One region of the Acidovorax sacchari genome, then DNA from elsewhere that is predicted to be linked to it. Evidence: predicted binding sites of a transcription regulator. Region 1 holds the regulator's gene; the other holds the start of a gene.
What was found. The regulator HrcA, encoded in region 1, represses chaperone genes, less so after heat shock. The targets are predictions, from matches to a motif close to TTAGCACTCNNNNNNNNNGAGTGCTAA.
Positions count from the first base shown of each region.

Region 1 (5,486 bases):
GCCGTGCGCGCCCGATTCGTCGTCCTCCAGCGCCCCCAGCGCCGCCTGTGCCGTGTCGATCAGCGCCTGCGCATGCGACAGGCGCGTGTGCTGCGCGTTCAGCTCTTCCCATTCGCCATCGGCGGGGGCGAGCTTCTGCATCTCCGCGATCTGCCACTGGAGCCGGTCGCGTTCCTGCTGGATGTCGTTCTGGCCGGCGATGGCGGCATCCAGTGCCTTGCGGTCGTCGCGCCATCGCGTCCAGAGGGGCTGCAGGCCTTCCGGGCGGATGCCGCCGTACGCATCCAGCAGCCCGCGCACCGCGTCCGCGCGCGTGAGGCTCTGCCAGGCGTGCTGGCCGTGGATGTCGAGGAGGTGGGAGCCCAGGGTGCGCATCTGCGTCGCGGTCACCGGCACTCCGTTGATCCACGCGCGGCTCTTGCCCTGGGTGTCGATGGTGCGGCGCAGCAGCAGGCCGTCTTCCGGAGGAATGCCCGCATCGTCCAGCCAGGCCGCGATGGCGGGAGTGCCGTCGAACTCCGCGCACAGGTCGGTGGACGCAGCGCCTTCCCGGACCACGCCCGGATCGGCGCGCGCACCCAGCAGCAACTGCAGCGCATCGATGAGGATGGACTTGCCGGCGCCGGTCTCGCCGGTCAGGACGGTGAATCCGGAATGAAGGTCCAGCTCGAGGGACTCGACGATCACGAAATCACGCAGCGCAATCCGCTTCAACGCCATGCTCAGTAGCCTCCTTCGTTCCAGCGGAGCTTCTTGCGCAGCGTGGCGAAGTAGTTCCAGCCGCGCGGATGGAGAAAGCGCGCCCGGTAGTCCGAGCGCTGTACCAGGATGCGGTCGCCGTGCTGCAGGGACGCGAGCGACTGCATGTCGAAATTCGCGCTGACATCGCGCCCGCTGACGACTTCCACGGCCACTTCCATGCTGTCCGACAGCACGATGGGACGGTTCGACAGCGTGTGCGGCGCGATCGGCGCCAGCACCCATCCGGGAATCGTCGGATGCAGCATCGGGCCGCCTGCGGACAGGGCATAGGCAGTGGAGCCCGTGGGCGACGCGATGATGAGGCCGTCTGCACGCTGGTTGGAGACGAAATGGCCACCCACTTCCACGCGCAGTTCGACCATCCCGGAGGTGGACCCGCGGTTGACCACCACGTCGTTCATCGCCAGGGCCTCGAACACGCACTGGCCCTGGCGCATCACCCGGGCCCGCATGAGCGGGCGCAGGTCTTCCTCGTACTCGCCGCGCAGCATGGGTTTGAGGACCGTGGAGTACTCGCCCAGGGGGATGTCGGTGATGAAACCGAGCCGGCCCTGGTTGATGCCGATGAGCGGCGTGCGGTATTGCGCGAGCTGCCGGCCGACGCCCAGCATCGTGCCGTCGCCGCCCACCACGAGGCAGAGATCGCAGTCCAGCCCGATGCGCTCCACGGAGAGCGCCGGGTAGTCGGCGAACCCCGTGTTCGCGGCGGTGTCCGCCTCGAGGGCGACCTCGCACCCTTCGTTGGCCAGGAATCTGGCGATGCCGTCCAGCGCGTCGCGCGAACTGTCGGACATCCCTGCAGAAGTGGGCGCCTGGTACTTGCCGACGAGCGCCACGCGTTGGAACCTGAGCTTCATCACGGAAATTAGATCATTAAAATGATTCAATGCTCGATGACCGTGCCAAGTTGTTGCTCAAAGCGCTGATCGAGCGCTACATCGCCGACGGCCAGCCGGTGGGCTCGCGCACGTTGTCGAAGGCGTCCGGCCTGGACCTTTCTCCGGCCACGATACGCAACGTCATGGCCGACCTGGAGGACATCGGGCTGATCGCCAGCCCCCACACCTCCGCGGGCCGCATCCCCACCGCCAAGGGCTACCGGTTGTTCGTTGACACCATGTTGACGGTGCAGCGCGGCGAGCTGTGCTCCCCCGAACTCGCGGCCGACCAGCCGCAGAAGGTCATCGCGAACGCGGCGCAACTGCTGTCCAGCCTGTCGCAGTTCGTGGGCGTGGTCATGGCTCCGCGCCGACCGTCGGTCTTCCGCCACATCGAGTTCCTGCGCCTTTCCGAGCGGCGCCTGCTGGTCATCATCGTCTCTCCGGACGGCGATGTGCAGAACCGCGTGATCTTCACCGAAGTGGACCATACCCAGTCCCAGCTGGCCGAGGCCGCCAACTTCCTCAACAGCCACTATTCCGGCCTGGGGATGGACGAGGTGCGCGAACGGCTCAAGACCGAGGTGGACCAGTTGCGCGGAGAGATCGCTTCCCTCATGCAGGCCGCGGTGAACGTCGGCTCCGAGGCCATGGCCGCCTCGCAGGAGGAGGTGGTCATCTCCGGCGAGCGCAACCTGCTGGCCCTGAGCGATTTCTCGAACGACATGGGCAACCTGCGCAAGGCCTTCGACCTCTTCGAGCAGAAGACCCAGATACTGCGCCTGCTGGACGTCTCCAACCGGGCCGAAGGCGTGCGCATCTTCATCGGAGGCGAAAGCCAGGTCGTGCCTTTCGAGGAACTGTCGGTGGTCAGCGCTCCGTATGAGGTGGACGGGCAGGTCGTGGGAACGCTGGGCGTCATCGGCCCCACGCGCATGCCCTACGACCGCATGATCCAGATCGTGGACATCACCTCCAAGCTGGTGACCAACGCGCTGAGCCATCGCCGCTAGGGCGCCCGGCCCGGATGGCTACTTGCCGTCGCTCCACGTACCTCCCTTGATCACGGCGGTCGAGGTTTCGCAGGCCTGCCGCTTCTGCTGGACCGCGTCGGCCGACAGCCCGTAGTAGTAGGCATCGAGCGGCCGGCCCATCAGTCCCTTGCACGCACCGCTGGCAGGCCGCGGACATTGGCGCATGAGTGTGACCTTGCCCGGTTTGCCGCCCAGCCCGGCCGACGCCTGGGCGACTGCGTCGCAGCTGCTCTTGAGTTGCTCCGCCGAGACGTCGGAGGAGAACTCCATGCAGTCTTTCACCGCCGTCCCGGAACCCGCGACGGAAATGCTTCCCTCGATCACGCAGGCGCGGTTGGCGGACCAGGCCGCAGGGGCGGCGAGCAGGCCGAGGGCAAGCAATGGGGCGGCAATCCTCATGTTTTCTCCAATCCCGGCCGGCCTGGTGCGGACCAGCCATGTGTTTCAGGTCCCGGGTCGATGAGATCCCCGTACACGAACGGGGCGGTTCTGCCAGGGGTACGCGGATTTATACGTGGCCGTTCCTTCGGCCCATTCCCCGCCGTGGCAGGAATTGCGTAACTCCTTGTGTCGGCTGCACCGGGCGGTTCAGGATTCGTCGATCCGGACACCGCGCAGCCTGGAGATCAGTTCCACCCGATTGCTGGCGCCGAGCTTTTGCAGAATGGCCGTGAGGTGCTCCTTGACCGTGTGCTCCGACAGATGCAGCGCATTGGCGATGGGCTTGTTGGGCAGTCCCTCGAGAACCAGCGCGAGGATCTGGCCCTGGCGCGGGGTCAGGCCGAGATCGGCGGGTGAGAGATGGATCTCGCGGGGAGTTGCGGCTCCAATGGCCGTGCTGGAAAGACATGCCGTCGCCCCGGAGTCGAACCAGGGCGAGCCATCGAGCACGGCATTGATGGCGGCGTGGAAGGTCTCGGGCGGTTCCCGCTTGTGGATGAATCCGTGGGCGCCACTGGCCCGGGTCTTGAGCACGATGGCCGGATGGTGGTCCGCGCTCACGACCAACACGCGTGTTCCCGGGGACATCGCGAAAAGATTGTCGATGAAGGACGTGGCAGCACCCTCCGCGAGCCAGAAATCCACCAGGGCCAGAATGGGCGAGCCATGGGAGGCAATGATGCGCAGGGCCTCGGATATTTCGCAGGCATGGCGGCACTCCTCCAACCGGGGGTGGAGGCTCAGGAACTCGGCCATGCCGCGTGCGACGAGCGGGTGGTCATCGACGACAAGCGCGTAATGCGCCAACGGCAGGCGGGAAAAGGCGGACAGGGGCATACGACGTTCTGGCGATAAGGCCGGATCATCAAAAGCAACTCGACCGTAACTTTCGAGGGTAATCCATACACGGGCGCCGGCGGGTTACAAAACCTCTGTCGAGGCGTCCGAGTGAAACGGGCTACGCGGATGCCCTTTCGTGTCCCATCTTCTGGGGCTTCGAGGGCCGATCGGCAAGCGGAGGGGTTGCGCGTTCCGCAAAAACGCATGCGCCGGTTTTCTCGTGGTCCAGCTGCGTATGCGACAATGGCAGGCTGTGGGCCGTTAGCTCAGTTGGTTAGAGCAGAGGACTTGACGGGGAGGTTCCTGTCCCCAGGCAATGGCCTGGGAATGGAGCGGCACCCAATGGGTTGCTCAAGGTAAGTTCACTCTGCCTTGAAGTAGAACTTCTCAAATTCGGTGAACGCTACTGCGCGTCCTGCGCGCTATGCCAACGCCGAGCGAAGCCCTCCGCAGGGAGGGAACGTGTAGAGACTCGACGGGAAGGCCGAAAGGCAAGACAGAGTCCAGGCCACGAACCGGAAACGGGCGGCGAAAGCCGAAGTGGCACGCATAATCCTTTGGTCGCTGGTTCGAGCCCAGCACGGCCTACCACATACACAAAGATGGATGAAGCGCGCGGCACGGCGCGACGACCCACGCGCCGCTGCCCTTCTGGCGAGTGGCTGGCTGGCTGGTTGGTTGCCGGCCGGGTTTCCCTGTGCAGGGCACCGTCATCCCGCCTTCACTTTCCACCGCACCGCGGCCTATTCATTTTGTTTGGAAGATGCGGCGGTACGTGCAAGGTGTTTAAACGATGCCGCTATCCTGCTGGTCGTTAAACGTGGCGAATCGCGGTCCGTTCAGATCTTGCGCCCGTTCCAGATCCATATCACCTTGCCCAGAATCTCCACCGTGTGCTTGCCGTCCAGGACGTCCACCGTCTTCACGGTGGGGTTGTCGCTGCTGATCTCGTAGGCACCGTCCAGTCGCTGGCGCACGCGCTTGATGAAAAGGCGGTTCTGGGCTCCCAGGACATACACGCCGTCCACCTCCACCGTGCGCACGCCCGCATCCACCAGCAGCACGTCACCGTCCAGAAACGTGGGTTCCATGGAGTCCCCATAGGCGTGGATGAAGCGGAGGTTCTCGGGGGTGCTGAGGCCGCGCAGCGTCCTGCCGATCCATGTGGGGGAAAGCGTGAGACGGCCCACCATCACGTCCTCGTGCGCCATTTCGCTGCCGGCGCCCATGGATGCTGCATTCGCCAGCTGCGGCACGGTCACGCTGCCCGGCGTGGACACGGCGGCAGGCTGGGTCGGCTTGCGGTGCGCCGGCGTGGCCTGCCTGTCGCCGGTCAGCAGCCAAGCGGCGGAGCAGCCGATGAGTTCTTCCGCCTTCAGGGCGCCGGCCTTGGAAATACCCCGCATCTCCCAGTTCTTGATGTTCTGCGGGGACTCTCCCAGCAGGCGTGCCACGGCGGACTGGCCGGTGACGTCCTTGAGCTCGGAGGCGGCCTGGTAGAGGCGTAGGGCGCTTTCATGCATGGAGCCAT
Region 1 is NZ_AP035783.1:4,163,311-4,168,796, reverse strand. It holds gene recN (DNA repair protein RecN) at 1-720, opposite strand, end outside; gene ACGHC0_RS18490 (NAD kinase) at 723-1,619, opposite strand; gene hrcA (heat-inducible transcriptional repressor HrcA) at 1,649-2,653, shown strand; gene ACGHC0_RS18480 (hypothetical protein) at 2,672-3,073, opposite strand; gene ACGHC0_RS18475 (LuxR C-terminal-related transcriptional regulator) at 3,263-3,952, opposite strand; gene ACGHC0_RS18470 (S24 family peptidase) at 4,795-5,478, opposite strand.

Region 2 (5,486 bases), 2.5 Mb from region 1:
GCATGGCCCGGCCGAGATCGCCTACGCGATCGTCGAGGGGGTGGGGTTCGGCCTGCGGGACGGCCTGGACACCTTGCGCCTGCCCGAAGGCACGCTGCTGCGCGAGATGGCGCTGGTCGGAGGCGGCGCGCGCAGCGCCTGGTGGGGACAGTTGCTGGCCGACATCCTGCAGGTGCCGCTCACCCTCTACGAAGGCAGCGAAACCGGCGGTGCCCTGGGCGCGGCACGGCTGGCCTGGCTGGCCGATGGCGGCCGCGTGGCCGAGGTCTGCACACTGCCGCAGCCCCGGCAGCGCTTCGATCCCGCCACAGCGGACGCCGCCGGGCATGCGGCGCGCCATGCGCGCTTCCGAACCCTCTACCAGGCGCTGCGCGATCAGTTCTGACACAAGGCCCCGCGCCACGGCACGGTGCCGGTGTACGACGCAGACACCATGAAAAAGGGCCGCTTGCGCGGCCCTTTGGTCGGGTGAGCGAGGCTCAGCCGGGCATTACATGCCCATGCCACCCATGCCGCCCATGTCGGGCATGGCGGGAGCAGCCGCTTCGTCCTTCGGAGCCTCGGCCACCATGGCTTCGGTCGTCAGCAGCAGCGAAGCCACGGAAGCGGCGTTCTGCAGGGCCGTGCGGGTCACCTTCGTCGGGTCCAGAATGCCCATTTCGAGCATGTCGCCGTAGGTGTCGTTGGCGGCGTTGAAGCCGTAGTTGCCCTTGCCGTTCAGCACGGCATTGACCACCACCGAGGGCTCGCCACCGGCGTTGGCCACGATCTCGCGCAGGGGCGCTTCGATCGCCTTCAGGATCAGCTTGATGCCGGCGTCCTGATCGGGGTTGTCACCCTTGATCTCGCCAGCAGCCTGCTTGGCGCGCAGCAGGGCCACGCCACCGCCGGCCACGATGCCTTCTTCCACGGCAGCGCGGGTGGCGTGCAGCGCGTCTTCCACGCGTGCCTTCTTTTCCTTCATCTCGACTTCGGTGGCAGCGCCGACCTTGATCACGGCCACGCCGCCGGCCAGCTTGGCCACGCGTTCCTGCAGCTTCTCGCGGTCGTAGTCGCTGGTGGCTTCCTCGATCTGGATGCGGATCTGCTTCACGCGGGCTTCGATGTCAGCGGCAGCGCCTGCGCCGTCGATGATGGTGGTGTTTTCCTTGCCCACTTCGATGCGCTTGGCCTGGCCCAGGTCGGCCAGGGTCACCTTCTCGAGCGTCAGGCCCACTTCCTCGGCGATCACCTTGCCGCCCGTCAGGATGGCGATGTCTTCCAGCATGGCCTTGCGGCGGTCGCCGAAGCCAGGCGCCTTCACGGCCACGACCTTCAGGATGCCGCGGATGGTGTTGACCACCAGGGTCGCCAGGGCTTCGCCCTCGACTTCCTCGGCGATGATCAGCAGCGGACGACCGGCCTTGGCAACCTGCTCCAGCGTGGGCAGCAGGTCACGGATGTTGCTGATCTTCTTGTCGAACAGCAGCACGAAGGGGTTGTCCAGCAGGGCAGCCTGCTTTTCGGGGTTGTTGATGAAGTAGGGCGACAGGTAGCCGCGGTCGAACTGCATGCCTTCCACGACATCCAGCTCGTTGTCCAGGCTCTTGCCGTCTTCCACGGTGATCACGCCTTCCTTGCCGACCTTGTCCATGGCGTCGGCAATGATCTTGCCGATGGATTCGTCGGAGTTGGCGGAGATCGAACCCACCTGGGCGATTTCCTTGGAGGTCGTCGTGGCCTTGGAAGCCTTCTTCAGCTCGGCGACCAGGGCCGTCACGGCCTTGTCGATGCCGCGCTTCAGGTCCATCGGGTTCAGGCCGGCGGCCACGTACTTGGAGCCTTCGCGGACGATGGCCTGGGCCAGCACCGTGGCGGTGGTCGTGCCGTCACCGGCGTTGTCGCTGGTCTTGGACGCCACTTCCTTCACGAGCTGGGCGCCCATGTTCTGCAGCTTGTCCTTCAGCTCGATTTCCTTGGCCACGGACACGCCGTCCTTGGTCACGGTGGGGGCGCCGAAGGAGCGCTCGAGCACCACGTTGCGGCCCTTGGGGCCCAGGGTCACCTTGACGGCGTTGGCGAGGATGTTCACGCCTTCGACCATGCGAGCGCGGGCTTCGCCGCCGAAAACTACGTCTTTTGCTGCCATTTTGTTTCTCCGGATTCAGTCAACAGGAAGTTGGAAGAGGATGTGATCCGCGAAGCGATCACTTCTCGACGACTGCGAACAGGTCGTCTTCCTTCATGACCAGCAGTTCGTCGCCGTTGACCTTGACGGTCTGGCCCGAGTACTTGCCGAACAGGACGCGATCGCCGACCTTGACGCTCAGCACGCTGAGTTCGCCCTTGTCGTTCTTCTTGCCAGGGCCCACGGCCAGGACTTCGCCTTGATCGGGCTTCTCGGCAGCGTTGTCGGGGATCACGATGCCGGAGGCGGTCGTGGTTTCGCTTTCAATGCGCTTGACGATCACGCGATCGTGCAGGGGGCGAAGGTTCATTTGCATCTCTCCTGGTTCAATAAGGATTGCGACATCGACAGGACGCCCGCGGAAGGCGGGCGTCGGGATCTTCAGCGGCCGTGTCCCACACGGTTGTTAGCACTCGTCCGCTTCGAGTGCTAATGATACGGGCATTTGCTGGCGTTTCAAGGGGCTGGGGCGGGATGCCATGGCCGGCGACCGGCGCATGCCCGCGAAGGGCCTTGCCCCCTGGCTGGCTGGAGAGGATAATTCGTCTCCATGAACATTCTGACCAACGTGATCAAGGCATCTTTCGCCACCTAGTTGCGCCCCTGATCGCGTATCGGAGGGCTGCGCGCCTTCCGGTCACCACAGACCCCGGCAGGCTCGCACCTCCGGGGTTTTTTGTTTTCCAGACTTTCCCACCGACACCCATGCGTACCTACGACAAGTTGATCGCCACGATTCCCGACCGCCGGAGCTTGAGTTCCGTGCGCCCGGGCTTCGGCGACAGCACACCCCCCATTCCACGCTAGCCCGAAGGCGGATCTTCTCGCCTGGGCTGGCGACCTAGCCAACCAGGCGGCAGCTGCTCGCAGAGCCGAGTGCAGCCGCGAAGAAAGATTCGCCATGAGAAACTCCCGCAACCATATCGCCCGTCTGCGCAACATCGGTGTCATCGCCCACGTCGACGCGGGCAAGACGACCACCACCGAACGCATCCTGTTCTATACCGGCGAAAGCCATCGCATCGGCGAAGTGCACGACGGCACGGCGCACATGGACTTCGATCCGCAGGAGCAGAAGCGCGGCATCACCATCCACAGCGCGGCCGTCACCGTGCATTGGAAGGGCACGCAGCTCAACCTGATCGACACGCCCGGCCACATCGACTTCAACATCGAGGTGAACCGCTCGCTGCGCGTGCTCGACGGTGCGGTCGTCGTGTTCGACGGCGTGGCGGGCGTGGAGCCGCAGACCGAGACCAACTGGCGCCTGGCCGACAGGTACCGTGTGCCTCGTATCGCCTTCATCAACAAGCTCGACCGCGTGGGAGCCGATTTCGGCCGCGTGGTGACCATGATGGGGGAGCGCCTGGGCGTGCGCGTCGTGCCGCTGCAGATTCCCATCGGCGCGGAAGGCGACTTCCGCGGTGTGGTGGACCTGCTCAGCCTGCGTGCCCGCATCTGGGACAGGGACGATGCCAGCACTTCCTACCGTGAGACCGACGTGCCCGCCGACCTGGCCGAGCAGGCTGCGCATGCACGCGCCCGCCTGGTCGAAGCAGCGGTGGAGCAGGATGAAGCTGCCCTGGAGGCCTACGTGAACGGTGAACCCATCGCCGTGGACATGCTGCGCTCGCTCTTGCGCCGGGGGGTGCTGGCGGGTGCCTTCGTTCCCGCGCTGGCGGGCTCGGCCTTCAAGAACCGCGGCGTGGAGCCTTTGCTCGATGCCGTGGTGGACTACCTGCCCTCGCCGGAAGACGTGGCGCACGCGGGCCGTGCCGACGGCAAGCCGGCATCGGCGGCAGATCCGTTCTCGGCCCTGGCGTTCAAGGTCGTCGCCGACGACCATGGTGCCAAGGTGTTCGTGCGTGTTTACAGCGGCCGGCTGGTCCGGGGCGATGTGGTGCTCAACACCAGCACGGGCAGGACCGAGCGCGTATCGAGGCTGTACGAGGTGCATGCCGACAAGCACATCGAGCGCGAGGAACTGGTGGCGGGCGACATTGCCGCCGTCGTCGGCCTCAAGGACACCCTCACGGGCCACACGCTGAGCGATCCGGCCCATCCCGTGGTGCTGGAGCAGATCAGCGTGCCCGAGCCGGTGATCCACGTGGCCATCGAGCCCCGGGCAAGCGCCGACCAGCAGGGCTTGTCGAAGGCGCTGCAGTCCCTGCTGCGCGAAGACCCGAGCCTGCGCCTGCAGCAGGACGCCGAGTCCGGCCAGACCATTCTGTCCGGCATGGGCGAACTGCAGCTCGAGGTCTCGATCGAGAAGCTGCGCGCGCGCCATGGGATCGATGTGTCGGTCGGGCGCCCCCAGGTGGCCTACCGTGAAACCATTTCCCGCCGCGTGGAGGTGAACCATGTGCACAAGAAGCAATCGGGCGGTCCTGGCCAGTTCGCCGAGGTGAGGCTGCAGTTCGAGCCCCTCCCCCGGGGCGAGGGCATCCGCTTCGAGAGCCGCGTTGTCGGCGGCACGGTGCCGCGCGAGTTCATTCCCGCGGTGGAGGCCGGCATCCGCCGTGCCGCCCGCTCCGGCGTGGTGGCTGGCTTTCCCGCCGTGGACTTCGTCGCCACGCTGGTGGATGGCAGCTACCACGAGCGCGATTCGTCCACGGTGGCGTTCGAACTGGCGGCCGTGGCGGCGTTTCGCGACGCCTTTGCCAAGGCCGGGCCCCTGGTGCTGGAGCCGGTGATGGCCGTCGAAGTCATCATCCCGGCCGAGTGCCTGGGTGACGGCATCGGCGACCTGAACCGCCGCCGTGGCGTCGTCCGCGGCCAGGGCCAGCGCGGCAACGCCGCCACGATCGAGGCGCAGGTGCCGCTGAAGGAAATGTTCGGCTACATCGGCAGCCTGCGCGCGCTGTCGTCGGGGCGTGGGCAGTACTCGATGCAACTGGACCACTATGGGGTGGTGCCGGAGAGGGAGATGGCCGCGTTGATGCGGTGACCTGGCGCACGCCAGGGGCGATACCCTGGCAGGGGCGCGGACGGTGTCCGCGCCCTTTTTTCCTGGCGGATCGCCGGCGCCGGGCGGGCAATTCACCGTGCCTGCATCATGGGTCCCGGCTTTCCAGTCCTCTGGGGGCCGTCGCCGAAGCCGTGCTGCTGCCGGGCCTGTCGCGGACAGCCCAGGCACCGATCGCCGTGGCGGCCGCCCCAGCGCACCAGAAATAGAAAAACAGCGTGCTCAGGTGGGCGGCCAGTACGCTTTGCCCCAGCCACAGCGCAGCGCAGGAAAGTGCCAGCGCAGCCACGGCACCCGCAAGAAGTCCCCCCCCGGGCACACGCCGCAGCGCGCATGCCCAGCGTGAGCCGCGGG
Region 2 is NZ_AP035783.1:1,053,026-1,058,511, forward strand. It holds gene xylB (xylulokinase) at 1-385, shown strand, start outside; gene groL (chaperonin GroEL) at 491-2,128, opposite strand; gene ACGHC0_RS04775 (co-chaperone GroES) at 2,187-2,477, opposite strand; gene fusA (elongation factor G) at 3,069-5,114, shown strand; gene ACGHC0_RS04785 (hypothetical protein) at 5,221-5,486, opposite strand, start outside.
Region 2: ACGHC0_RS04775 (co-chaperone GroES) is a predicted target of HrcA. The motif match lies at 2,574-2,600, and genes of this name have one in related genera.